2 regions of the Holdemania sp. 1001302B_160321_E10 genome follow, and region 2 is predicted to be linked to the other one. Evidence: a T-box and tRNA genes for the amino acid it is inferred to sense, from the RefSeq annotation. Region 2 holds a T-box; the other holds one or more tRNA genes.

Region 1 (14,863 bases), on a different contig from region 2:
ATTTTGAAGCTTTCAGGGAATCTGCGGAAAGTCGGGAATTTTGATCGGCCGCGTGAACCTGGCTTTGAATTTATCCGGTTCGATGGTAAAATAACAGGAAAGAGAGCGCCGGCCGGTTTTGGCGCGCAAGGTTCAGCAAACGGAGATAAACTATGATGTACTATGAAGATTTAATGGGGAAAAATGCGATTGCGACGATTAAAGTATCCAAGGAACTGCTGAAATATTCAGTGGGAGAACGAATCCCGACGGTCAGCGAATTTGTGGATTCATTAAGTCTGGCCCGCGGCACGGTTCAAAACGCGATCAAGACGCTGGTGGATCATGAAGCGGTGCGGATTGAATCCAAGGGCCATCTGGGTTCCTATCTGGTGAAAAAGAACATGCGGGTGCTGCTGAAATTTGCAGGCGTGCGGATGTTGTTAGGCACGATGCCGCTGCCTTACAGCCGCCGTTATGAGGGACTGGCCTCCGGTTTGATCGCGTCGATGGAAAATAATTACGACCTGCCGATCAATCTTGCCTACATGCGCGGCTCTGTCAACCGCATCAGCATGGTTTTGCAGAAACGTTACGACTTCGCGGTCGTTTCCCGATACGCCGCCAATTATTTCATCGAAAAATATCCGGATAAAATTGAGATCGTCGTCGGTTTCGGCGCAGGCTCTTATTTAAGCAATCACGTAATCATGTTCCATAATCCGAATATTCGGGAAATTCAGGACGGGATGAAGGTCGGCATTGATTCTGCCTCGATTGACCAGAAAGAGCTGACGCAGTTTGTCTGTCAGGGCAAAAACGTCGAATTTATTGAGATCGAATATTCGCGGATCATCGAGCGCGTGATTTCCGGCGATATCGACGCGACGGTCATGAATATCGACGAAGCCAACGATAAACATGTCAAAATCCATACGAAATCAATCCAGCAGGTCAACAAAGACAACACCGAGGCCGTACTGGTCGTTGCCCGAGAGAATGAAATTTCGACGTTGATCAAAGAACTGGTCGACGTGGAAACGGTGCTGAACATCCAGCGCCTGGTTCTGGAAGAAAAAATAACACCGAGCTATTAAGCCGGTTTCGATCGTCTGTCAGATTCTGACGCGGACGGAAGAAACTGGTTTTTTTTATGTCTGCAAGGCTGTTGCGGCCCATGTCTTGCCCTGCTTTAAATCTCGGGAATCAGAATGGAAAGGTGAGAAATTCAAGAAGAATTGAAAAACGACAGGAGTTGTCAAACGCCGAAGGCGGCAGTGGAAAGGTAAGAAAAATCAATCGAACTTCAAAATACATAAAAATGTATTTTGCTTGTTGACTTTCTCACTTGCCGGGGCTATACTGAATTTGTAAATACGGAATAGTGTATATTGGGTGGGATGAGATGAAAAAAATCAAATGTTACCGATGTGGCAAGATCCATGAAGTTAGTGAGATGAAGCTGCGGAAGTCATGGGAATGCACGCATTGCCACGCGGTGATGGCGCTGGATCCTGCGACACAGCGCAAACTGAAATACATCCGCATGTTGTTCGTCGCGGTCGTCGTCAGTCTGCTGATGTACGGCTGCAGCCGGCTGGGGACATTGACCAGCTATGTCGCGTTGATCGTCACCTGTTCGATTGCGATCGTGATTACGCAGTTTTCCGATCAGCTATGTCTGGCGCTGACGGACAAGCTGTTCGGACTTCGGTACATGCCGGTGGAAACCGCGAAAAATGCGCCGGTAAAAAACAAAAAGAAAGGAAAATGAGGAGAATGGATTTTACGGAAAGATTGAATCTGTATCTGGAGGGCGGCATGATTCAGCCGGCCGACGTTGACGACATTCAGGCGATCATCGCGATGTTTGACCAGAAATATCACATTCAGCTTCAGGAGGAAAACGCCGATACGTTTATCGCGCATCTGTGCGCGGCCTTTGGCCGCAATGCGACGGGGGAGAAAATCGAACCGCTGCCGCCGGAGGTGAAGGCGGAGCTGGAAGGGTTGGACAGCTATCCGCAATCGCTGCAGATGCTTCAGGATGTTATGGCGGCGACGCGCAATCATTTCAATCAAACCGAACAGGATTACGCGCTGCTTCACATAAATAATTTAATCGCCCGGTTGGCAGAAGGCTGCGGCGATTAAATGAAGGGGAATCATGTTAGTAAGAGGAGGTAAACATGGAAGGAATCATTACTAATTTTGAATTTTCACTGCCGTTTCGCGCGATCGTTCTGATTGCGATCTGTGCCTGGGCGAGCCTGCTTTCGCACAAATGTATTTCCAACTTCAACGACGGCGCGCGGCCGGTTTTTCCAGAATTGATGGAAGGCCGGATGACGCGGGCGGAGTTTGCGGTCGTCGTTACCGGCATGGGTTTCGGCTGGGTTCTGGCCGGCTTCAGCCAGTGGCTGGGCACAGGCCTGATCGCCTGTCATCTGACGTTAATCGCTACCGACTGCCTGGGCGCCTGGTCGCCGAACAAGTGGGTCGCGTTAATCATCGGCGGTGCGTATGGCGCGCTGTGCGCCTTCGGCACCAGCTTTATCAATTCTGCATTCACAGCGCTGCCGTATAACTTCTTAAATGATTTGACACAGATCAGCTCCCCGGCGCTGCCGGTGTTCTGTATGTTCCCAGCGGTTGCGATCGCAAGCCAGTTCGGGGCTAAAAAGGGAATCACAACCGGTCTTATCGAAGCGATCGTCTACATTTTCTGCACAGTGGTCGGCGCTGTCAATTTCGGTTCGATCTCCGTCAGCCTGTATCCGTACACCTTCGCGATGCTGGCCGGCATGATCTGCCTGCTTGTCTATTCCATTAATGGAAGCAAGAATGCGGAAAGCGTGGAAAATGATTCGGAAACCGAAAACCTGTTTACGAAGAATGCCAATCGGATTAAGAGCAACTGGGTTTATCTGTGCATCCAGGGCGCGCTGAACGCGTTGGGGATTCATGTTCTGGCTCAGGCTTATCAGCCGTATGTCCTGTCCTCAGCTGTCTTAGCGGGCAACATGGGCACGTTTGAACTGGCGATGATCGGCGTTATTATCGCGTTTATCCCATTGATCGTTTCCACGGCGCTGGCAACCGGCGTTTATCAGGCTGTCGGTCTGACGACGGTGATGCTGGTCGGCTGTCTGGCTCCGACCTGGTGGCTGGCTCCTGTCTTCGGCTTTGTTGCGGAATTTGTTGAAATTCAGCTGTTAGGCTTATTGGGCAAGGGGTTATCGAAGTTCCCGGAACTGTCCAAATGCGGCGATTATATCCGTGACGCGATGGTTTCCTGCATCGGTCTGGCGTTGGTTGCCGGTTCTTTCCTGGCGGCAAACGCAACCTGGGGTGCAGTCGGTCTTATGATCGTCGGTGGTTTCTTCGTCCTCAACGACGTCACCGGACAGCGGATTCCGAAGTCGGCAGTCGGCCCGTTAGCGGCCGTTGCAGTCGGTATTCTGTACAACATCATGATCTTTCTTGGACTAGTCCTATTGTAATGGAATGAAAGAGGAGAATTGCTTATGTTAAAAATTGAATGCTGCGGATTAACCGCGTTACAAACGAAACAGATTATTGAGAAGAAATTCCCGGGGCTTGTTGAAGCTTCGCTGGATCCGGATATGATCGCGGCGCGGAAAGTGAAAAGCGGTGATGTGGATTTTTACTTGGGAAGCTGTATGACCGGAGGCGGCGGCTCGCTTGCGACGGCGATCATGGTTTTGGGCTATGGGAACTGTCTGACCGTTTCCAAACAAGGCAATTGTCCGAATGAAAAACAAATTCGTCATCTCATTTATTCAGGAAATCATAAGGCGTTTGGCTATGTTAAAACTCATACTGAACAAGTAGTTCCGGCATTGGTGCAGGCTCTGATTGATAAATCTGAAGGAAAACCTGAATAGCGGGTATTCATTTAGGGGCATCTTCGGATGCCTCTTTCTTTTTAAGGAGGAAATTTCATGATCCGTACGGTTTTAAACGATATTGAAAAAGAAAAGCTGGGCGTTACGATGTGCCACGAACACTTCATTGTGGATCTGGATCGGGTCCGTCATGACGGCATCAGCATGATTGAAACGCCGGCGGAAGTCGAGCCGGAAATCAAAAAGATGATGGCGCTGGGCGTTCAGGCGGCAGTGGAGGTCAGCACGATTGATTTAGGCCGCGACGTCCGTAAATTGAAACAGATCAGTTTGGACACCGGATTGACGATCGTGGCGTCCACCGGTTTTTATTTAACGCAGTATCACCCGGACTGGCTGAAAACAGCTTCGGCTCAGCAGATCGCAGAAGTGTATGTCAGGGAGCTGACCGAAGGCATCGACGATACCGGAATCCGGGCCGGGATCATCGCTGAGATCGCCTCGTCCCCGGAACGCTTCGAGGGGGAGGAAAAGAAGATTCTGAAGGCTGCCGGCATCGCTTCCCGGCTGACCGGGGCGGCGGTATCGACGCACACCGGCCGCGCGACCGCCGTGGAAACGATCGAAACGCTGCTGGCGGAAGGGGTCGATCCGGATAAGATCATCATCGGGCATCAGGACTTGATCGACGACACAAAGTATCATTGCCAGCTGTTGAATTACGGCGTGAATCTCGCGTTTGACACCTGCGGCAAGAAAGTGTACATGCCGGATGAAACCCGCGCCCGCAACGCGCTGGCGATCATGGAAGCCGGCTATGGCGATCATCTGCTTTTCAGCAACGATATATCCCGGCGGACTTATTTCACAAGTCATGGCGGAGACGGGTATTTGAGCGTAATGAAGTGGGTCGTTCCGCTTCTGAAGCAGGCCGGCGCCTCAGAGCGGCAGATTCAACGCTGTCTGACGGATAATCCGGCGCGGATCCTGGATAACGAGTGGAGGTAGACTATGTTTTTGAATCAATGCCTGCAGAATAATTCAAAACTGATCGAATTTGCTTTTCATGCGCATCAGCAGGGTCTGATTCTCCCCGACACCTATCTGTTGGATCTCGATACGATCGCTGAAAATGGAAGGCGAATGCTGGAAACCGCCCGTCAAAATGATGTGAAATTGTTTTTCATGCTGAAACAGCTGGGCCGGAATCCAATCGTCGCAAAACGGCTGATGGAGCTGGGCTTTGCCGGCTGCGTCGCGGTCGATTACAAGGAAGCGCTGGTGATGATTGAGAATGGAATTCATCTGGGCAACGTCGGTCACCTGGTTCAGACGCCCAAGGCTGCGCTGAGGAAAATCATTGCGGCGCGTCCGGATGTGATGACGGTGTACAGTCTTGAAAAGATTGCGGAGATCGATCAGGCAGCCGCGGAAATCAATCGGGTACAGCCGCTTATGATCCGGATTACGGATGACGACGCCAGCCTGTATTCCGGTCAGATCGCCGGCTTTTCCAGCGCTCAGCTGCCGGAAATCCTGGCGAAAGTCAAGTCGCTCAGGCACGTGCGGATCGGCGGCGTGACCGTGTTTCCAGCGTTGCTTTACAGTGAAAAAACACAGAAGATAGAAGCCACAAGCAATGTCAGCGGCCTGCTTCGGGCGGTGGATTATCTGAAAGATAAAGTGTCGGATGAATTGTTGATCAACATCCCCAGCGCGACTTGCTGCGCCTCCATTCCCACAATCCGGCAGTTAGGCGGCAACAACGGCGAACCCGGCCACGGGCTGACCGGCACGACGCCGCTGCACAAAGCCAGCCGCGAACCGGAGAATATCGGCTATCTTTATGTTTCGGAAATCTCGCACAATTATAAGGACAAGGCGTACTGCTTCGGCGGCGGACACTACCGGCGCGGACACATGGCGCATGTCCTGGTCGGCCGAGATCTCGCGCACGCGCGGATGTTCAACATTCAGGCGCCCGATGACGATTCGATCGACTATCATTTTGAAATCGACCGCAACTGCACGGTATCCGATACCGCGCTGATGTGCTTCCGAGCTCAGATTTTTACAACCCGCAGCCATGTCGCGATCGTCGAAGGACTCAGCCGGGGCTGTCCGCGGATCAGCGGGCTGTTTGACAGTCAGGGCCGAAAAATTCAGGTAAATTGGGAGTAAAACAGGATGAAAGACAACTATTCGCTGCAGCATAAAACCGCATTGCTAAATCCCTATGGATCCATCGTCAAGGTATTGGACGGCGATCCGGAAAAGCTTCTGGTTGGAATCAAAAACGTGCGTTCCATTCCGAATACGCTGATGCACAGACTGGAACCTGCGGGCTTCACGCTGCACACAATCGACAAGAAATCTCAGCTGGCCGGCCGGGCTGTCGACACGGAGCTGATCAATCCGATCAGCGGCCGTTTCATGTCAGGTTCCTCCTCCGGCACCGCGATCAACGTATTCGCGGGCATCAATGATCTGGGCATCGGCAACGACGGCGGGGGCAGCGTTTTGGCGCCGGCGATCAGCGTCAATATTTTAAGCTTCATTTCCAGGCTGATCGAAGCCGACCGTCCGCAGCAGCTCAAACCCAACACCGACAACATCACATCAGCCAATTCGATCGGCTTTATGGCCCGCGATAAAAAGATCCTGATGAAGGCAATTCAGGCTGCCATCGGCATCCGTCCGGCCTCCGGCGTTGGAAGGGTTCTGGCGGATCGGGAATATCCGGGAATCGACGCGCAGGTCATTGCGATTGAGGATCCGGCCGCACCGCGCGCCGTACTGACAGCGTATTTACAAGCGCTTCTGAAACGCTGCGACGTCTTTATGATCACCGAAGGGCCGATTGATCTGGACGGTTTCGGCGATTCGCTGTTCGGTCATTTCGATGCGCGGACGCAAAGGATTCAGCAGGCCGCGGGGAAGGGCTATGTCCGCGTGTGCAATCTGGCCGGTGCAACGGCGCTGTCGCTGCCGCAGTCCGGCTTGGGCATGGCGACGCTTCTGATGTGCGAAAGTCAAAGTGAAAAAATCGCGCGGCTGCTTTATCTGGCCGAACAGATTGAGGAAGTTCATGACGAACTGATCGAACGGTATTTTTTGGATCTGAACAACTATTTTATCGAAGGTTACGAAATATAGGAGGACAACAATGAACGTTTACCCATTAAAAAATATGACTTTGGAACAGGCGATGCAGAAGCAGTTTAAGCTGGTCGACTGCATTACGCGGCACTTTCGCGGCACTGAAAGTTTAACGCGCGGGGATCTGGGAGTCCATCAGCCGGGCAATCAGCCGGTGACGACGCGGAAAGCAGAACAGGCGATTGCGGAGTTCTTCGGTGCTGAGGATTGCATCTTGGTCCGCGGCAGCGGAACCGGCGCGATTCGCTATGGCTTGAGCGCGATGATGGAGTGCGGTCAGAAGATTCTGATTCACGAAGCTCCGGCCTATTCGACAACCCAGACCAGTTTTGAAATGTTTGGTCTGGTCCCGGTGCCATCCAACTTTAACGACTTGTCGGCAATCGTCAGAACGCTGCAGGAAAATCCGGATATCCGCGGGGCGCTGGTACAGCACAGCCGGCAGAAAATTGACGACAGCTATCATCTGGCGGAAGTGATCGCCACGATCAAGCAGACGGCGGATATTCCAGTGTTGATCGACGATAACTATGGCGTCATGAAGGTGGAAAAGATCGGATGCGAATGCGGAGCGGACGTCTCCTGCTTCTCGACGTTCAAGCTGCAGGGACCGGAAGGGATCGGCTGTGTCGTAGGACGCAAGGTGATCATCGACCGGATCCGGAAGATGCACTATTCCGGCGGATGCCAGACGCAGGGCTGGGAAGCGCTGGAGGTTCTGCGTGGTCTGACCTACGCGCCGGTGATGCTGGCGCTGACGGATGCCGCAGCAAAAGAAGCGCTCAAACGCATTCAGGCCGGGGAAGTCAAAGGGATTAAGCAGGCCTGCATCGCCAACGCTCAGTCGAAGGTGCTGTTAGTCGAATTTGCTGAGCCGATCGCGAAAAAGGTGCTGGCGGCGGCTGAAAAACGCGGCGCTCTGCCTAATCCGGTCGGCGCGGAATCCAAATATGAACTGGCGCCGATGTTCTACCGCGTGTCCGGAACGTTCTTAAAATCAGACCCTCGCTATGGTGAATATATGATCCGCATCAATCCCAACCGCTCCGGTGCGGATACGGTGTTAAGGATTCTGGCAGAAAGCATTCAGGAAGCGAATGAAGCCTGAGTGCGGGGGTGAAGCGGATGAGTAAGCGATTTATCATCGTCGTTCTGGACGGCTTCGGGATCGGCGCGATGGAGGATGCCGCTGCGGTGCGTCCGGGCGATGAGAAGGCAAACACGCTGCGCAGCATCCTGCGCGATCACCCGGATCTGAAGCTGCCGACGCTGGAAAAGCTGGGGTTGATGAACGCGTATGGCAGCGAAAGTGCGCAGATGAAATTCAATCCTCAAGCCAATTTCGGCAAAAGCGAATTGATGCATTTCGGAGCGGATACGTTCATGGGGCATCAGGAAATTATGGGGACTCTGCCAAAGCAGCCGGAAGTCCATCCATTCCAGCAGAAAGTCGACGTCGTCGCAGCGCACTTGAAAAACTGCGGCCATCAAGTTGAAATCATCGAACGACAGGGACTGCGGTATGTGGTCTGCGACAAGTTCGTCACGATCGCCGATAATCTGGAAGCAGATCTGGGTATGTGCTACAACGTGACCGCGCCGCTGGATTTGATTTCTTTTGAAAAAGAAGTGGAAATCGCGGAGCGGGTCCGCGAGGTCGTGACGGTCGGCCGGGTGATCGTATTCGGCGGCACCGGCAATACGATGCAGGATTTATATAACGCTGAGGAAATCAGGCAGGGCAGGTTTATCGGAATCGCTTCGGCAAAATCCAAATCCTACGAACAAGGTTATCAATGCCGTCATCTGGGGTATGGCGTCAACAAGAATGTCCAGGTTCCAACAATCCTGACCAAAGCTAAAATTCCGTGCGTATTGATCGGCAAGGTCGCGGATATTGTCGCCAACGATCTGGGTACCAGTCTTTCCTGCGTGCCGACGCCGGAGTGCATGAGGCTGACGTTGGACGCCGTGCGCCGCATGGATACCGGGTTTATCTGCACCAATGTTCAGGAAACTGATCTGGCAGGGCATTCACAGGACAGCGCGGAATACAGGCGGATTCTGGAACAGGCTGACGCGGGTCTGGCGGAAATCCTGCCGGAACTGACGGAAGACGATATATTAATCGTTCAGGCGGATCATGGCAATGATCCGGATATCGGCAGCAGCCGGCATACCCGCGAATGTGTTCCGTTGTTGATTTATCGGAAAGGTCTGAAAGGCGTGAAAATCGGAACACGGCGCACGATGTCCGACAACGGTGCGACGTGCTGTGATTTCTTTGGCACGGATGCCCCGGAAAACGGGACTTCGTATCTGGATTTGCTTCAGCTGCCGCAAGGTTAAATCGAAGTTAGCATATTGCGAAGAGGATATGCTGACTTTTTTATCGGCGGGAAGATTGATCGGCACAGGCAGAGAGCACCGATATGAAAAACTTGAAAATAGCCAATACCTGAACTTAGAGAAAGTTATAAGGAAGATCATTCAATAAGAATAGAATTGGCATGATTCGAAAGAAGACAGGCCAATCCTTTTCGTTTCAGGAAAATCATGTTGGCAGTTTGGTCAGTTAAAACTAAGGTGTTCTATACTTATTGCAGAGAAAGAGATAATACAGAAAATGCTTGATGCCGTTAAGGGGAGAAGGAAGGATCAACCAAAGCGTCAGATCTGGAATGCAGTGAAAGAAGAGGGGATAATCCGGCGAATTGTGCTTTTGCAAGTGAGAGCGGGACAGGAAAATACAGCAGGCAGAGAGGCTGCACAATCCATGATACTGCTTCGTGTGGGACAACGGGGCAAGCCATGAGATAAACGAAGGGAACATAACCCGCTGCATCTGGATGAAGAGAGTTTTGCCCAGACCTTGAACTCAGCAAGCTGAGTAAGAGAAGGAAGCATACAGGATGGGAAGAAAAGAAGCAGATTTCTGACAGAATTTGCCTTTTCGAATGCGCGGCGTCAGTTCCCTGCGAACATTGACTTTGTTGAAAATATTTTCAGAGCAGACGATTGTTTTTGATGCAGAAAAGGGATGGTTAACCGAATTCGGGTATAAACCTGCCTTTTGCTTGTTATGATAAGAATCAAGTCTTTCAGAAATGGGGAAGACGGGGATCAAATCATGAAAGGAGTCGGCTATGGAATATTCTGAAATGCTTATCCACCGAATTAAAGATCTGTGTCGTCAGCGAGGAGGCATAACCGTTCATCGCCTGGCAAAAATGTCTTCTCTGCGGCAATCGACGCTGGATAATATTATCCGCGGCAACACCAAGGATCCGCGTGTCAGCACGCTGCATCGCATCGCTCTGGGCTTTAATATGACGCTGACTGAATTTCTGGATTTTCCGGAACTCAACGATTATGTATTTGAGGAGGAAGAAGAAATAATCAATCCGGCAGAGCTGAAAAAGCATAAAAAAACGGAAAGGCCGGCATCAAATGCTGTTCTTCCGTAACGATCAGACTTATTTGTCTTTAAATCGGCTGAGGAGGTAATCGGCAACCTCTTCTTTTTTTATTTTGAACGATAATGAAATTTCCTCATGAAGCAGGTCTTCTGCCCGGGCGAGCATTTCAGCATCCGCACGGGACAGTGATTTACGATCCTTCAGCTTGTCCTGTTTCTGAGTGTAAATCGAGATGATCATCTGCGCGAGCTTGCGGCCGTCGCCTTCTGCCAGAATTGCCTGGTAAGTTTCCTCGCGTTTGCGCTTATCATCAATCCAGGCGGATTCCAGCTGCGGCATTTCGTTGATCATCTGTTCAATCTCTTCCCGATTCATGACCGGGCGCAGTTGTGAATTGGAGGCTGGCGTTACGATCTGCGTATGGATGCCATAAACGGAATTGAGCACGTAACACGTTTCAGGACGGCGCGGTTTCAGTTCTTTTTTGACAATCTGATCAACCTGGAATATTCCTCGCGCACCATAACGTACATAATCCTTTTCTTTAAACATGAAGCTCATTCCCCCTTCCAAAAGGTGAATCTATACCTCTATTTTACCATTTTTAAGGGATTTTCGTAAGTAAAATCGTCAACGGCATCCGGAAGGGGGAAAGTCAGGGTTAAAATAAGCGTGGAAAACAGCGGCCCAAGCATCGCAGTATAAGGCTTATAAGAACCAGCGGCAGGATGATCAGAAGAAGAAAAATGAATACATTCAGCAAAAAGACATCAGGGATGATTTTTTCCAATGTCATAGCGCAAAGAATCAAAGTCAGCCGGAAGGAAAGATAATAACCAGGCAGAGCACAAATTCAAAATCTGATTTTTTAAGTTTGTTCATCGCCTCTATTTCCTTTCATCATTGAGAGGAATCGGTAAAAATAAGTGTTAAAGGTTCCCAACTGTTGTCAATAAACTGATAAACTTCAATTTCGGAAAACGGAGTTTCGGGCGTAATCTGCAGATCCCTAGCGGTCCGGACTTCCCGCAGACCGCCTTGGTAGCCAAGGATCGCATAAGCATCGGGTTTTACTTGATATGAATCGTCAGACAGATAAACTAAATAGGACTTTCCAACTTCAATGTCGATATCTTCGGAAACTTTTTGCTTGATATAAGCAGGTTTTTCAGTGGCTGATGCCACAGCGTTCCTTTGACTGGGCTCTAAGGTTTGAAGATATTCTTCGTAAGCGATGATACCGCCAGAACGTGTGAAATGGATCGTTTGACCGGCAGAAAGATCACCTTTCAGGCTTTTGAGAATTGTCAGAGTGCCATAAGTATAAGGCAGAACAATCTTATGTTTGATCTCATGAACGGTGCTTCCTCCCTCAATGGAACAAACTGTCGCTAAAACGACATCGGTGCTGGCCTGAATAAGCGTATCCTGATCCAGCGCGTCAGGGACAAATTCCAAAAGCAGATTCTGAATTTGAATCGAATCCGGATCCAGTTGGGCATAGGCGTCGGTATAGGAACAAGCCTGCAGATCAGCAGAAGCGGAAGATTCGTCAAGCTGAACCTGAGGGGCGGCGTTATTCCTGTCGACGGCGCAAGCAGCAAGCAGAAATGCACAGAGGAGAACAGTACCGGAATTCTTCATTGAAACACCTCCTGAAATTAAGCAGAATACATTATTTATCTAAAGTATAACAAAAATAAGACGGGAAGGGATCCAAGTTCATAAAAAGTTAAGAAAACAGGGATAACATTAGTCATATTAAGAACGTTAAATTGATAAGATTAGAGGACGCTGATCTGAAATGTGATTCATGAAAAAAATAGTGATTCTGACGTTGAAATCATCCTGTTGGACTTTCTATTTATGAAGATGGCTATTTCCTGCATCTGATATTTCCTTTTCTGCCGAGGCAGGTGCTGGATAAGCTCAAAAATCGTCAGTTATCACCGCTAAGGTTCAAATACAAAAAAATCAGACTTTCGTCTGATTGTCTTTTTCGTGGTCCCCGGGGCCGGACTCGAACCGGCATGGTATCACTACCGAACGATTTTGAGTCGTTTGCGTCTACCAATTTCGCCACCTGGGGAATTCATGTGCTTATTTATTATATCTGATCCCCAGAGTGAAATCAAGTAGAAATTAACACTTTTCCCCGTCGGCCGGTGTGAGCTTAACGCTGCGTTGCTTCATCAATCGGACAAGCCAGGCGCCGATACACAGACCGACAAGACAGCCTGCCAGAACGTCCGAGGGGTAATGCACGTGCAGGTAAATCCGTGAGAAGGCGATTAAAACAGCTCCGCCTAATCCCATCCATTTATAAGGGCCGCCATAAGCGAATAGAATCATCATCGCCGCAAAGGAAGTCGCGGTATGACCTGATGGAAACGAACTGGACGTCGGCATCGCAATCAGAGCCGGCAGTTCGGCATGCGTCATAAACGGCCGCGGCCGGTCGACCAGCTGTTTAATTACTAAATCGTTTAACGACCAGGTCAGCACGATGGCCAGAAGCAGAAAGGCGGCAGTCTGACGATCCTTCTTAATAAAGTAAAAATAAAATGCGAAGCAAATCCACAATGCGCCTAAATTTCCCCAGCCGGTAATAAAGCGCATGACCGCCGTCATGGCCGGAGATTGGAACACCTGTGTGATCCATTCCATAATCATGAAATCCAAAGGGAATCCCTCCTTCTTGAAACTATCCCTAGCATAACACAAAAGGGCGGTACTGATTCTTAAGAGTTGTTGAAAAAAACTTAAGAAAATAAAGAAAAAAGGCTTGGTTAAGCCTTTATTTACACATGGCGGAGAACATGAGATTCGAACTCACGGAAGCGTTGCCACTTCGCCACCTTTCCAAGATGGTGCCTTAAACCACTCGGCCAATTCTCCAAGTGCTTTTATATTATAGCGGATCCATATCGGGATGTCAAAGGTTTTAGCAAAATTCATAAGAAAAAGACGACTCAGCAGCCGTCTTTCTTACTTGTCTTTCAGATTTTGTTCAACGTTTCCTTCGTCTTTTCAATCATGGGATTAATCAGTCCGGCATATTTCGGAAAATGGTATTTGCAGTCGATCAATTCCTCGGTCAGCGTCATCAGCTCCTGTTTCAATTTGACAGTATCCATTGTGATCTGGGATTTTTCCAAGGCCATGGAGATCCGCGTACTGACCGCTTCAGCGAATTTGCGGTCCATCGCCTGCCGCAGATCGCTCTGATGAAACGGAGGTTCAACGTCAATGTCCTGCGCCAGATCCCACATCTGTTCAACGTCTTTATTCAGAATATCAAAACGGCGCAGGTAATCCTCTAAATGCGGCTGGCCTTTTTCCACTTCGTCGATGACGCGGGTGAAGTGTTTGGAGATTTGTAAATAATCCTGCTCCATTTGTTCCTCGCAATGCGGACATAAGGTGGATTCGCGGTTCGGCTCCAGACGTCGTCCGCACTGACGGCAATGTCTTCCGTCATTTTGCGGTTCGCTGTTTGTTTTGAACATTGTAATGAAGGCGCGGATCGTATCAATCAGCCAGCCGATTCCCATGACCCCAAATGTAAAGAAGTATAAAACTCCCAAGCCATATTGGCGGCGAATAAAGTGGTGAACGCCAAAGACTCCAAAAAAGAAGGTGATAAAAAACATAAGTATCGGATCATATTCTTCATGATCATTCATAAGGTAAACCTCCTGTGCAGCATATTTGCGTTTGTAAATACAGTATATCAGATTTATTTAAAAACAATCGGAAAAACTTATGAAGAATTTCGTAAGAAAGTGACTTTTCGGCGAAGCTGCAAGAAGAAAAGCGTTGTTCGCTGAGACAACCGTGACTGAATCCATTTGTCCTTTCTTTGGATTGAACTTTACTGGAAACAGAAACAAAACCTGATTTCGCCAGATAGGGTTAAAAAGACCACAGACAAAGAAAAGTTGATTTCCGCAAGAGACCCTTAAGAGAACTGTTCGCGTTCTTTTAGCTTTGCGAATAATCTTTTTATCATTTCCTTTAGGCGGATATTGATCTTCAGCGCCAACTTACACATGGAAAGCGGCACATTGCGGATGCCCGTTCCGATAGAATCGTCTTTTCGTTTTTCCATAATCGGCTCAAACAGACACAATTCAACCCTGGAAAATGAAGATAATTTTATGCTTAAACAGGATTGCCGCGGGAATGGAAGGAATGAAAAACAGGTTGTCTTTCATCTGCCGGATTTTTTGCGCCTGGTTTTCAGTAATCCATTGCTCGCCATGCAAGAAACATAAAAAAACCAAAACAAGTGAAAAAAGCAATGATTATTCTGACCGTTTGTTTTACTCTGAAAATTCAGCTTTCCTGTAAAATGAAGACAAAGCATAAAGGAGGAGATTATTATGCAGAAAGTCGCAGTTATTCATACCAGTCCGGTTTCGCTTAACGAGCTGA
Region 2 (14,863 bases):
AAATCTGTTTTCATGTTAATCCCTTCTCTCTTATTTAAGACTTTTGCGTCCTTCGAACGCTTTGATCAGCGTCAGTTCGTCGGCATAGTCCAGATGGCCGCCCATCGGCAGACCGTGCGCGATGCGGGTGACAAGCACCCCTTTTCCGGAAAGCAGCTTGTCCAGATACAGCGCTGTGGTTTCACCTTCGATTGTGGCGTTGGTGGCGATGATCACTTCTTCAGTTTCCGGGCTGATTCGCTCCAGCAGCGCGTCGATATTCAGATCTTCCGGCATGATTCCCCTGGATGTGGAAATCAAACCGTTGAGGACATGGTAAACGCCGGCGTATTCCTGCATTTTTTCCATGGCGATCACGTCCTTCGGCGACTGCACGACGCAGATCATCCGCGGATTGCGATTTTCATTCTGACAGATCGGACATTCGTCCTGATCGCTGATGTTGCCGCAGATCCGACAGCGCTTGATGTCATTCTTGCAGCTGATTAACGCCTGAGCGAACAACTCAACTTGTTCCTGCGGCGCATCGAGCATCATAAAGGCGTAGCGTTCGGCTGTCTTGGCGCCGACGCCCGGCAGCAGCTGAAAGCATTCGATCAGTCGTTCAAATGACTTCGGATACATGCAATCAGAAAGCTCCCGGCATCTTGACGCCCTGCGTGATTTTATTCATCCGTTCTTCTTTATCTTTTACCGCGGCGGCCAGGGCTGCGTTCACCGCGATCATCACAGTATCCTGAAGCATCTCTTTGGAGTCTGCGGACAACAGATCTTCGCTGATCTCAATGCCGGTAACTTCCATCTTTCCTGTCAGCGTCACCTTTACCGCATCGCCGCCAGCTGTGGCCGTGTATTCTGTCGCTTCAATCTCTTTTTCTACCTTACCGATCTGATTCTGCATCTGCTGCGCCTGTTTTAATAAATGTTGAATGTTCATTTGTTATTCCTCCTCGATGATTTCGACATTTTCGGCTCCGAACAAATCGCACAGTTTTTCAACCACGTCCTGTTCTGGTTCCGTTTTCTCTGTTTTTCCGACTTCCTCGTCAATTTCTACCGGTGCGACCTGAGCCGGTTCCGGCAGTGTTCCGCTGCGCGAGCGGGCGAGGAAATCGTTCGTTTCTATTTTAAACTGTTCCTGCGTAATCGCAAAGAGTTGTTTTTTGATTTTCAAGCTTTCATAACAGAATTGATTGATCTGCGATTTCATTGCCGGATCGTTGATCTGATTGGCCAGCGCCTGATAGGATACGCAGATCAGGATATAGTTTTCTCCGCATGCAACAATTTTCCCATTGCGCAGCAGATTGGCAATCCGCGCACAGTTGAGATCACGGTCACGGCACTTCTGATCAATCAGTTTCCACTGACTTTCATCTTTCATCCGCATTTCTTTATTCGCGCCGGCCAGAAGCTGCATGACAAATTCATAATCCAGCGGCAGAATTTCGAACTCCGGATGGACCTCCGCCGGTTTTTCCTGAACAACGCTTATGTTTTCTTCCGGCGGCGTCGGTATGGACGGCGCTATTTCTATCGGCGGTGCTTCTTCCGTCAGATCGGCTTCCTCGTCTGTTCCCTCAGGCATGTTCGAAATTTCAATCTGCGGTTTAGCCGGGGACGCCGGCGCCGGAGCGGGTTTTACCGGCGCTGCGGCCGGTTGGGTATAAACGGTCTGAACCGGTGCGGCCGGGCGTTGGCTTGAATCCAGTTCAGCCATCATTTTCAATACCGCGACTTCAAAATACGATGCGGCGCTGCTTGCGGTCCGGTATTTTTCCAGAGTTTCCATCAGAATGTCAATCAGCGCTAATAACTCGCGCGAACTTTTGCCGCTGATGATCGTATTGGCTTCTTCTTCGTTAATCTTATTTAAAAGAGTCACGTCCTGCGTATAGATGAAAATTACGCATTCCTTCAAAATTTCGATGAAATCGGAGGTCAGACGTTTAATATCGACGCCTTTTTCATTAAGCGTGCGGATTTTTTCCAATAACAGCTGAGCTTGATGCTGAAAAATCCATTGCAGCATCTCAATTTTCTCACTCACTGTCGTAATTCCATAGATTTCATTGACATGTGCGGCGGTGATATGATTTTGAGCATAGGCGATACATTGATCCATAATGCTCAAAGCGTCGCGCATTCCGCCGTCAGCCAGTTGGGCAACCAGACGCAGCGCTTCATCGTCGCATTCAATATGTTCCTGTTCCAGAACACTGCGGACACGGGCCATGATTTCATTCTGACTTACTTTTGAAAAATCATAGCGCTGGCAGCGTGAAATAATGGTCGGAAGCACCTTCTGCGGTTCTGTCGTCGCCAGAATGAAGATGACGTGAGACGGAGGTTCTTCCAAAGTTTTTAACAGCGCGTTGAAGGCGCCGGAGGACATCATGTGAACTTCGTCGATAATATAAACTTTATAGCGTCCTTCCAATGGGGCATATTTTACTTTTTCAATGAGTTCCCGGACTTCGTCGACGCCGTTGTTGGATGCAGCGTCAATTTCCACGATATCGGGATGATTTCCCTGTTGGATTGCCAGACAGCTGCGGCATTGATTGCACGGTGCATTCTGTTGATCCTCGCAATTCACCGCTTTGGCCAACAGCTTGGCAATGGTCGTCTTCCCGGTCCCGCGGGGACCGCAGAACAAATATGCATGGGCGATTTTATTTTGCTTTACTGCGTTTTTCAGCGTCGTGACAATGTGCTGCTGACCTACGACTTCTTCAAAGGAGGATGGTCGATAGGTTCGATATAGTGCTTTATAACTCATGCCTGATTCCTCCTTCGCTGACTTACTTATTATAACAAAAATGAGTCGTCATTAAAATGAAAACCCATCTTTTTACGATATTCGTTTCTGTTATTTTCTGGCGTTTTCGCTGGCCTGTTCCGGATGGGAAAAATCTTTTGATTTTTCTTCTTTCAGGCCCTTTTTCTTGGCCCTTTTTTGTTTAAAGAACGTTTTTAACAGGGCTGCGCAATCCTCGCCAAGCACGTCTTTCGTCACTTCGGGATAGTGATTGAATCCTGGGATATCATAAAGGTTAAAACAGGTTCCAACACTGCCGCCTTTGGGATCCGCAGCGCCGTAAACCACCCGGGCAATGCGCGACTGAAGAATGGCTCCGGCACACATCGGACATGGTTCCAGCGTCACATAGAGAATACAGTTTTCCAGCCGCCAGGAATTCATTTTCCGGCAGCCTTTCTCAATAGCGATGATTTCCGCATGAGCCAGCGCAGACTGCTTCTTTTCGCGCAGATTATGTCCCCGGGCAATGATCTTTCCCTCATGGACAAGCACCGCTCCAATGGGAACTTCGTCGATCAACTCTGCTTTTTTTGCTTCTTTGATCGCCTGACGCATGAAATACTCATCATTTTTATCTTGTTTGTTCTCTGCCATGTTTTGAACCTCGATTCAAGAAAATAAAAAGGGTACACACAAACAGAGATTCTTATGGCTGCTACCTTCCGGTCCTGACCAGGTTCAAATATGTTTGTTGTACCGTTTATTATTATACTCAATCCTTGCTTAAACCGCAAGTGACTGTCTGTCTTTTTTGACACAAACTCTTTTCAAGTCTTAATGAGGAAATTATGAATGTTTCACGTGAAACACTCCAGATGAATTCAAAGAAATATCCTGTTGTTTAATAAACCATGACACATCTATCGGCTTCTTATGATTGTTCTTGTTGGGTTTTAGTTTCTTACAACGCGGATGACTTTTCCCAATCCGACAGCTTCTCTTCCTTCCATGATCTGAAACATTTGACCTTTCCTCACCTGATCATAGTGACTGTCCTGAAAAGTGAATTGGATTTTCGCTGTCGACCATGTTTCAAATTCTGATATGGAACAATCAATAAATGTTATACCCCAGTATTCATCCGGATTCTGCCCTTCAAATAAAGCATCAGGCCGATATCCAATGACAGGCAGATGTCGGCGCTTACTGGAATAAAAGAACACTTCTGACAGGATGACTTTGTTATCTTCCATAAGTATACCTTTCCTTTGTTATAAACTAAAAAGTTCGTATTGTTTTTAATTTAACTTTGTTTTACAAAACAATTTACACAGAAAGCGATTGAACAAAGCGCAATCTTTTAAATGTCTTCATCTTTATTTTGAGATTATAAACCAGTTTTTATTGTCTGATAACCCTCTCTTGATGGATTGCCATCGCAAAACTGGATTTTATCATCATTGAGATCATAGATCACAGACCAGACTGTATCTCCGCCGCGTCGACGGTCATATTGACATAAAAATCCTTGTTTTCCTTTTAATACCTCTTTTAAATATTCCATACTCAGCACATTTTGATGTTGAAAAGCTTTCTGACACGTTTTTAATCGCAGCCCTGATTCCATATCATCAATATTTTCTGGATTAGCTGGTTTCATGGCGTCGCTGACAAACTGATTTACTGAATATAAGATGGAATGAGATTGAATAATCTCGATATGCTGCGCACTGCATTCGACAACCGCTTTGTTGCCTGTGCTGTCAGCCATCGTTAAGATCTGAGATGAGCCGATCTTCATTTTCTTTAGCCTGGTAATTGCTTCATTTACGTTTGCACAGTGTTCTAATAAGATCCTGACGATCATTCCGGCGTTTAAACCAAAATGCTTTTGTGCGCTGTATACGAAAGTCAGCCCAACTGCGAGTCCTTTTTCATTCATGCCGTCTTCCATTTCAACAAAACCTGTTGTGTTTCCTGTAAAAGCATAGCCTGACGCAGGTTTAATTACGCAATGACTATACATTGGCTGCATCGCAGTCAAAAAATCACTGTTTCTTCCTAATAAGAGATGCCCGCGGTGATCTAATCCTGTAATGCAGGTACAGAAATTCATCGCCGTATAAACATACATGCTTAACAAGAATTGAGTCAGTACCTCCGCATCACATCCATTTCCTTGCGCCACTCCTTCAATTTCTTCCAGAATCGCCGGATAATCAGATTTATACAGGAATTTTACTGATTCACTGTATTCTTTTCGTTCTTTCGTTCCGGGAGGCAACGTTGCGGACAGATTAACGCCCAGTTCTGCAAAATATTTTCCATATTGAAAACCAATCTCTCGTGGAGTTCCAACTAAGTTTAAATTGTTCATCTTCTATTTTCTCCTGATTTCAGGAGCTGGCGCCAACCCCACAATTAGGATAACTGAATAAAAATTACTTGTCTATGCTTAAATTTTATTCTTAATTTTCTTTTTCCTTTTTCAAAGCTCACCTGTTTAATCTTATGTTTCACGTGAAACATTTGATATGGCTGTTATTATTTGATGTTACTCAATTACATTCTTTTCCACTGCATAAGAAGCTCAATTTCGCCTGTTTTCTGATCCATAAGCCGTTCACCAATAACAAAGCCTTCCTTAAGATAAAATTGCAACGCTCTTTGATTCTTTTGATATACGCTCAGCGTCAATTCTTCATTTCCTGTCTTAGCCCATTCGATTAAAGAATGTCCAATCCCTCTTGATTGAAAATCAGAACTTACAAATAAACCTTCAATTCTTGTTTCATTCATTCCAATGAAACCGACGATATGTCCATCAATTTCCGCGACTTGAATAAGACTGTGAGGGAGCATTTTTCTCACTTCTTCTTTATTCTCCTTCCAATAATCTGATTCAATAAAAGAATGAGCCTGAATATTGCTTTCCAACCAGATCTTAACAACATAATCAAGATCGTCTGTTCTCATAGTTCTTAACATATTTCCTCCAAAGTAATGAAAAAGGAGAGTTATCTCCCCTTTTCATACTATTTCTTCTCGATTTTTGTCTTTCCGCCCATATACATTCTTAACGGTTCAGGAATATTCACCGTTCCGTCAGCGTTTAAATTGTTTTCCAGGAAAGCAATCAGCATTCTTGGCGGAGCTACGACTGTGTTATTCAGCGTATGGGCAAAATACTTCCCTTCCTTGCCCTGAACACGAATGCCTAATCGGCGAGCCTGCGCATCGCCCAGATTAGAGCAGCTGCCTACTTCAAAATACTTCTTCTGACGCGGAGACCAGGCTTCTACGTCGCAGCTCTTTACTTTCAGATCTGCCAGGTCGCCAGAGCAGCATTCCAGCGTTCTGACAGGAATATCCAGTGAACGGAAGAAATCGACCGAGTTCTTCCACAGCTGATCATACCAGTATTTTGAGTCTTCCGGCTTGCAGACAACGATCATTTCCTGCTTTTCGAACTGATGAATTCGATAAACGCCGCGTTCTTCAATGCCATGCGCACCCACTTCTTTACGGAAGCATGGGGAATAAGACGTCAGCGTCTGCGGAAGCTGTTCTTCATCAATAATCGTATCAATGAACTTGCCAATCATGGAATGTTCGCTGGTACCAATCAAATACAGGTCTTCCCCTTCAATTTTATACATCATGTTTTCCATTTCCGCAAAGCTCATGACGCCTGTGACCACGTCGCTGCGGATCATAAATGGCGGGATGTAGTAGGTAAAGCCACGGTCGATCATGAAATCCCGCGCATAGGACAAAATTGCAGAATGCAGACGGGCAATATCGCCTTTTAAATAGTAGAAACCATTTCCACTCGTTTTTCTGGCACTGTCCAGATCAATTCCATCAAACGACTCCATGATCTCCGTATGATAAGGAATCTCAAAATCAGGAACGACAGGCTCGCCGAATTTTTCAATTTCCACGTTTTCACTGTCATCTTTGCCAATCGGGACTGTTTCATCAATGATATTCGGCAGCACAAGCATAATCTTTTTGATCTCCGCTGCTAATTCTTCTTCCTTCACTTCCAAATCAGCCAGCTGCCTTGCAATATTGGCAACCTCTTTCTTTGCTTCTTCCGCTTTTTCTTTTAAGCCCTGCTTCATAAAGCCGCCGATCTGCTTACTGATGGCATTCCGCTGTCCCCGCAGACTATCGCCGTCGGTTTTCGCCTTCCGGAACTGACGATCCAATTCGACCACCTTATCGACTAATTCCAATTTTTGATTCTGAAACTTCTTTTTAATGTTTTCTTTGACTACTTCTGGATTTGTACGCAACAAATTGATGTCCAGCATGACTATTTCCTCCTTTTAACATAAAAAAGGCCCGCCCACTCAGGGACGATGCCTCGTGTTGCCACCCTAATTACCAATGTTTCACGTGAAACATCAGTCACTTGAATCGTTAACGGCGATAACCGGAAAGGTTCACTTTCACTCCGAGGTGGATTTCAGCACGGATTGACAACAGTTTTCACCAACCACTGTTTCTCTAAAGAAAATCATGTACTTACTTATCCTCATCTACGTTTTAACACCTTCATTTTAATCAAGCCCCATTTTTTTGTCAATGGATAAAACGAAACCAACGTAATTCCGATTTCATTCCTTCTTCAGTTTGACCCGAAAGAAAGAAAATAAACGAGAAATTGAGATATTGAATCCGCAAAACGAAAATTAATCTGAAAACTTACGAACTGGGCGGATATATTTCCAGCACCGCTCAGGATTAAAATAGAAATAAATTAACCGTCCTGGAGTCGTTGTATCATAACCATATCCAGTGTCTTTGAAATCAAAATCAGCCATCGCCTTCTCAACTTTTTCCTCAACGCTGCGATTTTCCTGTTCATAATCAAACGGGCCATGCTCAAAAACGAGGTATTCGCCCTCAGGAATTTCTGTCAGCTGCATCCCTGTGGGAATTTCTCCTTGATACTCGTTGGGAAGCCGGACTCCGTAACACTCTGTACGGGGGAAGCCCCAGTCGCATAGCCGTCCTGACGGATCATTACGATAAGCCATAATCTGACCTCCGCCGCTGTTCGCTTCGCTTCCGCCCTCATCATCTAATTTTCCTTTGATACTGTCGAGCAATCCGCAAATCGTTGCCTGATCCTGACCTGGAATCTGATTTTGTTTCTGCCAGAAATCCCAGTATCCGTTACTCTCTTTATTTTCAACATACAAAAATTGATGAGCTGGAATCGTAACGAAATAAATTTTTAAAGCTTCTGATGACTTAACCATACCAATCTCTCCTTGTCCAAAAAAGTAGCGATCAAAAGGATTGATTTTCGTACGTAAAATAACTGGCACAGGATGTCTCCGATAATCGCTGGGCGTTATGCCATACAAGTTTTTAAACGCCCGGGTAAAGGCTTCATGGGAAGAAAAGCCATAATCCAGAGCGATTTCCAGGATTCCTTTCTCACTGTCACGGACTTCCTTTAAAGCAAAGGCCAGTTTCCGCCGGCGCAGATAATCCCGAAACACCATTCCCGATATTGCCTTAAATTTTCGCGCTGTATAAAACTCGGAATAGCCCAGCTGATCGGCCAAAGCATTCAAGGTCAGAAATTCGTCCTGATGCGCTTTGATACTCTCGTCAATCACATTAACGACGTACTGAATCTGTTTTTGCCATTCAAGCATAAATCTTTCCTCCTTTCGCTGCTTACTTTGCAATTATAGGCCACCCCCTGCTTCGCCGCTTGATCAGACTTGCCTTTTTCGTTTTTCACTTTCAGGAATTGAAGATCTTGATTTCAGCTTGAATATTATTCTTATTAAAATTGAGAACGCTTCTCTTCTCTGTTACATCCTATTCTTTATCCTGTTCTAAAAATTATTAAAGTGAATGTGAATTCCGAAAAAAAGCTATAATCTTAATCGACTATAGCTTTTTCATTACTTTTTAAAACTAGTTCTATTTCAGTCTATTCCTGAATCTCAGATTCAGATGCGTCACCTTGAACTTCGCTGCTCTGATCCCCGGTTTCATCCGTTTCTACCGTTGAATTCAGTTCGCTGTTTCCGGCTTCGTCCTCTGTTTCCTCATCGTCTTCCGACTTGTAAACGATGGCAACCGTTGAAACACTCTGGCTGTCTTCTACGGAAATCAACTTCACACCCTGCGTATTCCGGCTGTATACCGAAACCTTTTCCAAACTGATTCGAATGACGATTCCTTCGTTGGTCATAATCAGGCAGTCTTCATCGCCGTTGACCGCGCGTAAGAAGACTAACGGTCCGTTCTTATCGGTAACCTGAACGGTCTTTACCCCCTTGCCGCCGCGGTTGGTCATTCGGTAATCCTCCAGTTTGGATTTCTTACCATACCCCTTTTCCGTAACGGACAGGATGTACTGACCTTCAAAGTCGGTCGTCATGCCGATAACCCGGCTGCCGTTGACATTGAAGCCCTTGACACCGGTTGCGGTCCGGCCCATCGGACGGACGTCGGTTTCATCGAAGCGAATTGCCTGTCCATTCGCCGCCGCAATCAGAATCTGACTGCTGCCGGTCGTCGGTTTCGCGCTGATCAGCTCGTCGCCCTCGCGCAGATTGATCGCAATCTTACCCGATTGCCGGATATTTTCGAATTCTTCAATCGGGACACGTTTGACAATGCCCTGCGCTGTGACAAAGAACAGGAACTTCGCCGGAGAATTCTCGCGTTCTACCGGTACCATTGCCAGTACCTTTTCATCCTTGTCCAGATTCAACAGGTTGACGATTGGAATGCCCTTGGAAGTCCGGGAAGCCAGCGGGACCTGATAGCCCTTGATCCGGTACACCTTGCCCTGATTCGTAAACATCAAAAGGTAATCGTGCGTCATCATCGTCAGGAACTGATCGACGATATCATCCTCATGCATGCTCATGCCCTTGATACCCTTGCCGCCGCGATTCTGCAGCCGGTAGGTATCGACCGGAATCCGCTTGACATAGCCGTTGACCGTCATCGTGATCACGACGTCTTCCTGCGGAATCAGATCTTCATCCTGCATATCAATTTCAGCGTCGATGATTTCGGAACGACGCTTGTCGTTGTACTTTTCTTTAATCTCCGTCAATTCCGAACGGATGATTTCCAAAACGCGGCTGTGATTGTTCAGAATATCCTTTAAATCGGTAATCTGCGCCATCAAACCGTCATACTCTTCTTCAATTTTCTGCCGTTCCAAGCCGGTCAACCGTCTGAACTGCATATCCAGGATCGCCTTCGCCTGAATTTCGCTCAGGCCGAAGTTTTCCATCAACCCGTTCATCGCAATGGATGTGTCCTTGGAACTGCGAATCAGGCTGATGATGGCATCAATGTGATCCAGCGCAATCTTCAAGCCTTCCAAGATATGCGCACGGTCTTCCGCTTTCTTCAATTCAAAGCGTGTCCGGCGCACCGTGACGTCGATCTGGTGATCAAGATAGCATTTTAAAACATCCTTCAATCCCAGCTGCTGCGGGGCGTTGTCGACCAGAACGATCATATTTACGCCGAACGACGTCTGCAGCGAGGTCATGCGGTACAGCTGGTTTAAGATAACGTCGCTCTGGACGTCCTTACGCAGTTCGATCACGATGCGGATGCCTTCCATGTTGGATTCATCGCGCAGATCAGTAATGCCCTCAATAATCTTCTCACGGACCAGACTGGCGATCTTTTCAACCAGCGCCGCCTTGTTGACGACATATGGAATTTCCGTTACGATGATCTGTTTCTTGCCGTTAGGCATATCCTCAACCTTGACCTTAGACCGGATCATGATGGATCCGCGGCCGGTTTCATAGGCCTGCTTGATGCCCGCACGGCCTAAGATATACCCGCCTGTCGGGAAATCCGGACCGCTGATGTAATCTTCCATCAGTTCCATGACCGTGATATCCGGGTTCTCCATCAACGCAATGACAGCGTCGATCGTTTCTCCGAGGTTATGCGGCGGAATATTGGTCGCCATGCCGACCGCGATGCCGGTTGTCCCGTTGACTAACAAGTTCGGGAAGCGGCAAGGCAGAACCACCGGTTCGTGTTCCTCGCCGTCGTAGTTATCCATCCAGTCGACAGTATCTTTATTGATATCGCGCAGCAGCTCCATCGAAATCTTGGACATGCGCGCTTCGGTATATCGCATAGCCGCCGCTCCATCGCCGTCAACCGAGCCGAAGTTGCCATGGCCGTCGACTAACGGATAACGATAGCTGAAATCCTGAGCCATTCGGACCATCGTTTCATAAACCGCGGTATCCCCATGCGGGTGATATTTACCGATAACTTCACCGACGATACGCGCCGATTTCTTATGCGGCTTATCCGCAACGATGCCCAGATCGTTCATCGCGTACAGAATGCGGCGGTGGACCGGCTTCATTCCATCCCGGACATCCGGCAGCGCTCGCGCCACGATAACGGACATGGAGTAATCCAGAAAGGATGTCCGCATTTCACTGGAAATATTCGTTGTTTTTATATTTCCGTGATTAAAGTTGTTCTCATCCATCGACGATCCTCCTTAAATATCCAAATTCTTCACGAAATGGGCGTTTTCCTGAATAAAGTTGCGGCGCGGTTCGACTTCGTCGCCCATCAGCATCGAGAACACGGCGTCCGCATCCATCGCGTCTTCAATCGTCACCTGAATCAGGGTTCTGACTTCCGGATCCATTGTCGTTTCCCACAGCTGTTCCGGATTCATTTCACCCAAGCCTTTGTAACGCTGAATATTCAGCCGGTCGCCCAGCTCAGCTTTGACATGATTCAATTCGTCGTCCGAGTAGGCATAACGAACCTGTTGGCCCTTCTGAATCTTATACAGCGGCGGCTGCGCAATGTAGACGAATCCGCCTTCAACCACCGGCCGCAAATAACGATACAGGAATGTTAACAGCAGCGTGCGGATATGTGCGCCGTCGACATCGGCATCGGTCATGATGACAATTTTATGATAGCGCAGCTTCGTCACGTCGACTTCCTCGCCGACCCCCGCGCCGAAGGCGGTGATCATCGAACGGATTTCGTTGTTGTCAAAAATACGGTGCAAACGGGCTTTTTCAACGTTTAAAATCTTACCCCGCAGCGGCAGGATCGCCTGAAACTTGGAATTTCTTCCCTGTTTTGCGCTTCCGCCGGCGGAGTCCCCTTCCACCAGGTAAATTTCGCAGATTTCAGCATTCTTACTGGAACAGTCAGCCAGTTTTCCCGGCAGTGAACTGATTTCCAGCGCGCTTTTCCGACGTGTCAGTTCACGGGCTTTTTTCGCCGCCAAACGTGCTTTGGAGGCCAGCTGCGCTTTTTCGATGATCAGCTTCGCGCTGTTCGGATTTTCCAATAAGAACCGTTCCAGCTGTTCGCCCAGAATGTTGGAAACGATCTTGCGCACTTCGACGTTGCCCAGCTTGGTTTTCGTCTGGCCTTCATACTGCGGATCCGGATGCTTGACGGAAATGATCGCGGTCAGCCCTTCGCGCACATCGTCGCTCTGCAGCCCTTCCTCGTCCTTTTTCAACAAGCCCGCCTCCTTGGCGTAGTTGTTTAACGTGCGGTTGAGCGCCAGCTTGAAGCCTTCCTCGTGCGTGCCGCCCTCGCCGGTATTGATGTTGTTGCAGAATGAATACACATTAGGCACATAGCCGTCATTGTACTGCATCGCAATTTCAACCTGGATGCCGTCCTGCTCGCCTTCCACGTAAATGATTTCTTCGTGGATCGGCGTCTTGTTTTTATTTAAAAACGCGATGTATTCCTTCAAGCCGCCCTCATACAAAAACGTATGCGTCCGCTTGACTTCATCTTCCATTCTCTCGTCCGTAAACAACAGCTTAATGCCCTTGTTTAAGAAGGCGATCTGGCGCAGCCGGTCATATAACACGTCGTGGTTGTAAGCGACGGTTTCCGTAAAGATCGTCGAATCCGCTTTGAAACGGACTAAACTGCCATGCTTATCCGGATCGCAGGTCCCGATCTGCTTCAGCGGCGCAACCGCCTTGCCGCCGTTTTCGAAGCGGATAAAGAAGACCTTGCCTTCCTTGTAGACCGTGACCTCCAGCCATTCGCTCAGCGCGTTGACGACGGAAGCGCCGACGCCGTGCAGACCGCCGGAGACTTTATACGCTCCGCCGCCGAACTTGCCGCCGGCGTGCAGAACAGTGAAAATCGTTTCTACCGTTGAAATTCCCGTCTTTTCATGAATTTCAACCGGCATGCCGCGGCCGTTATCCTCGACCGTGACGATATTTTCAGGATCGACAGTGACTTCAATATCCGTCGCATACCCGGCCAGCGCCTCGTCGATCGAGTTGTCGACGATTTCCCAGACCAGATGATGCAGGCCCTTTTCCGAAGTCGAACCGATATACATGCCAGGCCGTTTTCGGACCGCCTCTAACCCCTCCAGCACTTGAATATCATGCGAGGTATAAGAATGCTCTACTGGTTTTTCCATATTCAATTCATGTCCTCCTTCCAAGGTCGTATCTGACCGCTGTCTATTTCTGCAATTTTAACTTTTCGCGACAGAAACGGAAGCAGATCCGCAATTTCCGTCGTCGTAATAAACGTTTGGATTTCCGGGGAAATCAAAGAAAAAAGGTTTACCCTTTTTTGTTGATCCAGCTCCGACAACACGTCGTCCAAAAGCAATACCGGCAGTTCGTGAAGCTGATCTGCAATGAAGTCGATCAGCGACAGTTTCCACGCCAGTACAATCATTCTCCGCTGACCCTGGGAAGCATAGCTCAACACATCCCGTCCGTTGAGCTGAAAGCTCAGATCGTCGCGGTGAACGCCGCTGGACGTCGTCTTCAAAATCCGGTCGCGCTCGCGGTTTTCCAACAATTTGCGGCTGATTTCTTCCCGCATCGCCGCCGGCCCGGTTTGTTCCGTGATCGTATGGTAGGCCGCCCTGACCTGCGCTTCTTCTTCGGCCAGCGTGCTGTACATCCGGCTTAAACTTTCATTCATCCTGGCGATGAATTGCCGCCGCATCGTGATGATTGTCAGCTGCTGCTCGATCATCTGCTGATCCAGAACCTCCAGCATCGCGTTGTCGACGTGTTCGCGTTTCAAAAGGCTGTTGCGTTCTTTTAAAAGCTTCATCATCGCGCTCAGCGCCTGCATGTACCGCGGCGAAACCTTGCCGATCTCCACGTCCATCAACCGTCTTCGTACCTTCGGCGGCGCTTCAAAAAGCTCCAAATCCGAAGGCGCAAACAGCACCGCGTTGAGCTTGCCGATGAATTCGCTGGATCGGGATATCGGCTTCTGATGGATCATCAGCGTTTTTCCTTTTCCGTGAATCACCGCCGACAGCACCATCTCCGGCTCAGTATCCAGCCGGCATTCCGCCTTGCAGAAGTCCTGGCCTTCCCGGATCATATCCTGATCCCGCACAGCCCGGTGAGATCGTGTCGTCGAAAGCAGTACGATGCTTTCCAGAAGATTGGTTTTGCCCTGCGCGTTTTTCCCGATGATCACATTCATGTGCGGATCCGGGATAAACTGGCAGGAATCATAGTTTCTGAAATTTTTCAGGCGGATCTGATTGATCTTCATCGTTCGATCGTATAACGCTTATCCTCGATCCTGATTTCATCACCGGGATAAAGCTTGCGGCCGCGCCGGTCTTCTTTTTCACCGTTGACCGTAATCTTGAGTTCTTTCACTGCCAGCTTTGCTTCGCCCCCGGAGGAGATCCAGTCCGTCATTTTCAGCAGCTGCCCCAAGGTAATGAATTCCGTATCGATTTTGATCATTGTCAGAGTCCTTTCCTGCCTGTGGCCTATCGTATAGATTATACCACAAAAGCAAGCAAAAAGCACCGTCTGGGTGCTTTTATTTCGTGTTTCAGAAAGATTTAAGAATAGGTTCTGACCGGCAGAACCAGCTGCAGAATCGAGTCATCGTCAGTGTTGCGGATGACGAAGGGTTTCATCTCGCCGCTGAACAGAATTTTGATCGTCGTTGCGGATAAAACGCGGATCGCTTCAAACACATATTTGCCGCTGAATGAGATTTCAAGCGGATTGCCTTCATAGCCAAGGATGTTTAAATTTTCAACCGATGAACCGACTTCCTGTG

Evidence for each region. A T-box is a leader RNA that pairs with one kind of tRNA and senses whether it is charged. The one in region 2 lies ahead of serS (serine--tRNA ligase), so its partner is inferred to be a tRNA-Ser.
Region 1: it encodes a tRNA-Ser, which carries the amino acid that the T-box ahead of serS (serine--tRNA ligase) is inferred to sense. The anticodon was not compared.

Annotation. Positions count from the first base shown of each region.
Region 1 is NZ_JADNEM010000002.1:141,262-156,124, reverse strand. It holds gene yhfZ (GntR family transcriptional regulator YhfZ) at 153-1,076, shown strand; gene I2D94_RS01945 (hypothetical protein) at 1,385-1,753, shown strand; gene I2D94_RS01940 (hypothetical protein) at 1,759-2,133, shown strand; gene I2D94_RS01935 (YhfT family protein) at 2,169-3,482, shown strand; gene I2D94_RS01930 (DUF2620 family protein) at 3,507-3,887, shown strand; gene I2D94_RS01925 (phosphotriesterase) at 3,945-4,856, shown strand; gene I2D94_RS01920 (alanine racemase) at 4,860-6,029, shown strand; gene I2D94_RS01915 (amidase family protein) at 6,036-7,004, shown strand; gene I2D94_RS01910 (aminotransferase class V-fold PLP-dependent enzyme) at 7,015-8,115, shown strand; gene I2D94_RS01905 (phosphopentomutase) at 8,133-9,356, shown strand; gene I2D94_RS01900 (helix-turn-helix domain-containing protein) at 10,154-10,474, shown strand; gene I2D94_RS01895 (CarD family transcriptional regulator) at 10,484-10,978, opposite strand; gene I2D94_RS01890 (hypothetical protein) at 11,327-12,070, opposite strand; tRNA gene I2D94_RS01885 (tRNA-Leu) at 12,429-12,515, opposite strand; gene I2D94_RS01880 (phosphatase PAP2 family protein) at 12,569-13,099, opposite strand; tRNA gene I2D94_RS01875 (tRNA-Ser) at 13,235-13,324, opposite strand; gene I2D94_RS01870 (TM2 domain-containing protein) at 13,426-14,112, opposite strand; gene I2D94_RS01865 (hypothetical protein) at 14,388-14,537, opposite strand; gene I2D94_RS01860 (aspartate/glutamate racemase family protein) at 14,812-14,863, shown strand, end outside.
Region 2 is NZ_JADNEM010000003.1:38,127-52,989, reverse strand. It holds gene I2D94_RS02490 (formate--tetrahydrofolate ligase) at 1-14, opposite strand, end outside; gene recR (recombination mediator RecR) at 31-624, opposite strand; gene I2D94_RS02480 (YbaB/EbfC family nucleoid-associated protein) at 629-937, opposite strand; gene dnaX (DNA polymerase III subunit gamma/tau) at 941-2,782, opposite strand; gene tadA (tRNA adenosine(34) deaminase TadA) at 2,873-3,418, opposite strand; RNA gene ffs (signal recognition particle sRNA small type) at 3,435-3,532, opposite strand; gene I2D94_RS02460 (hypothetical protein) at 3,718-4,017, opposite strand; gene I2D94_RS02455 (C45 family autoproteolytic acyltransferase/hydolase) at 4,152-5,141, opposite strand; gene I2D94_RS02450 (GNAT family N-acetyltransferase) at 5,327-5,752, opposite strand; gene serS (serine--tRNA ligase) at 5,800-7,083, opposite strand; T-box leader at 7,122-7,323, opposite strand; gene I2D94_RS02440 (helix-turn-helix transcriptional regulator) at 7,465-8,358, opposite strand; gene gyrA (DNA gyrase subunit A) at 8,727-11,288, opposite strand; gene gyrB (DNA topoisomerase (ATP-hydrolyzing) subunit B) at 11,301-13,229, opposite strand; gene recF (DNA replication/repair protein RecF) at 13,232-14,338, opposite strand; gene yaaA (S4 domain-containing protein YaaA) at 14,335-14,538, opposite strand; gene dnaN (DNA polymerase III subunit beta) at 14,640-14,863, opposite strand, start outside.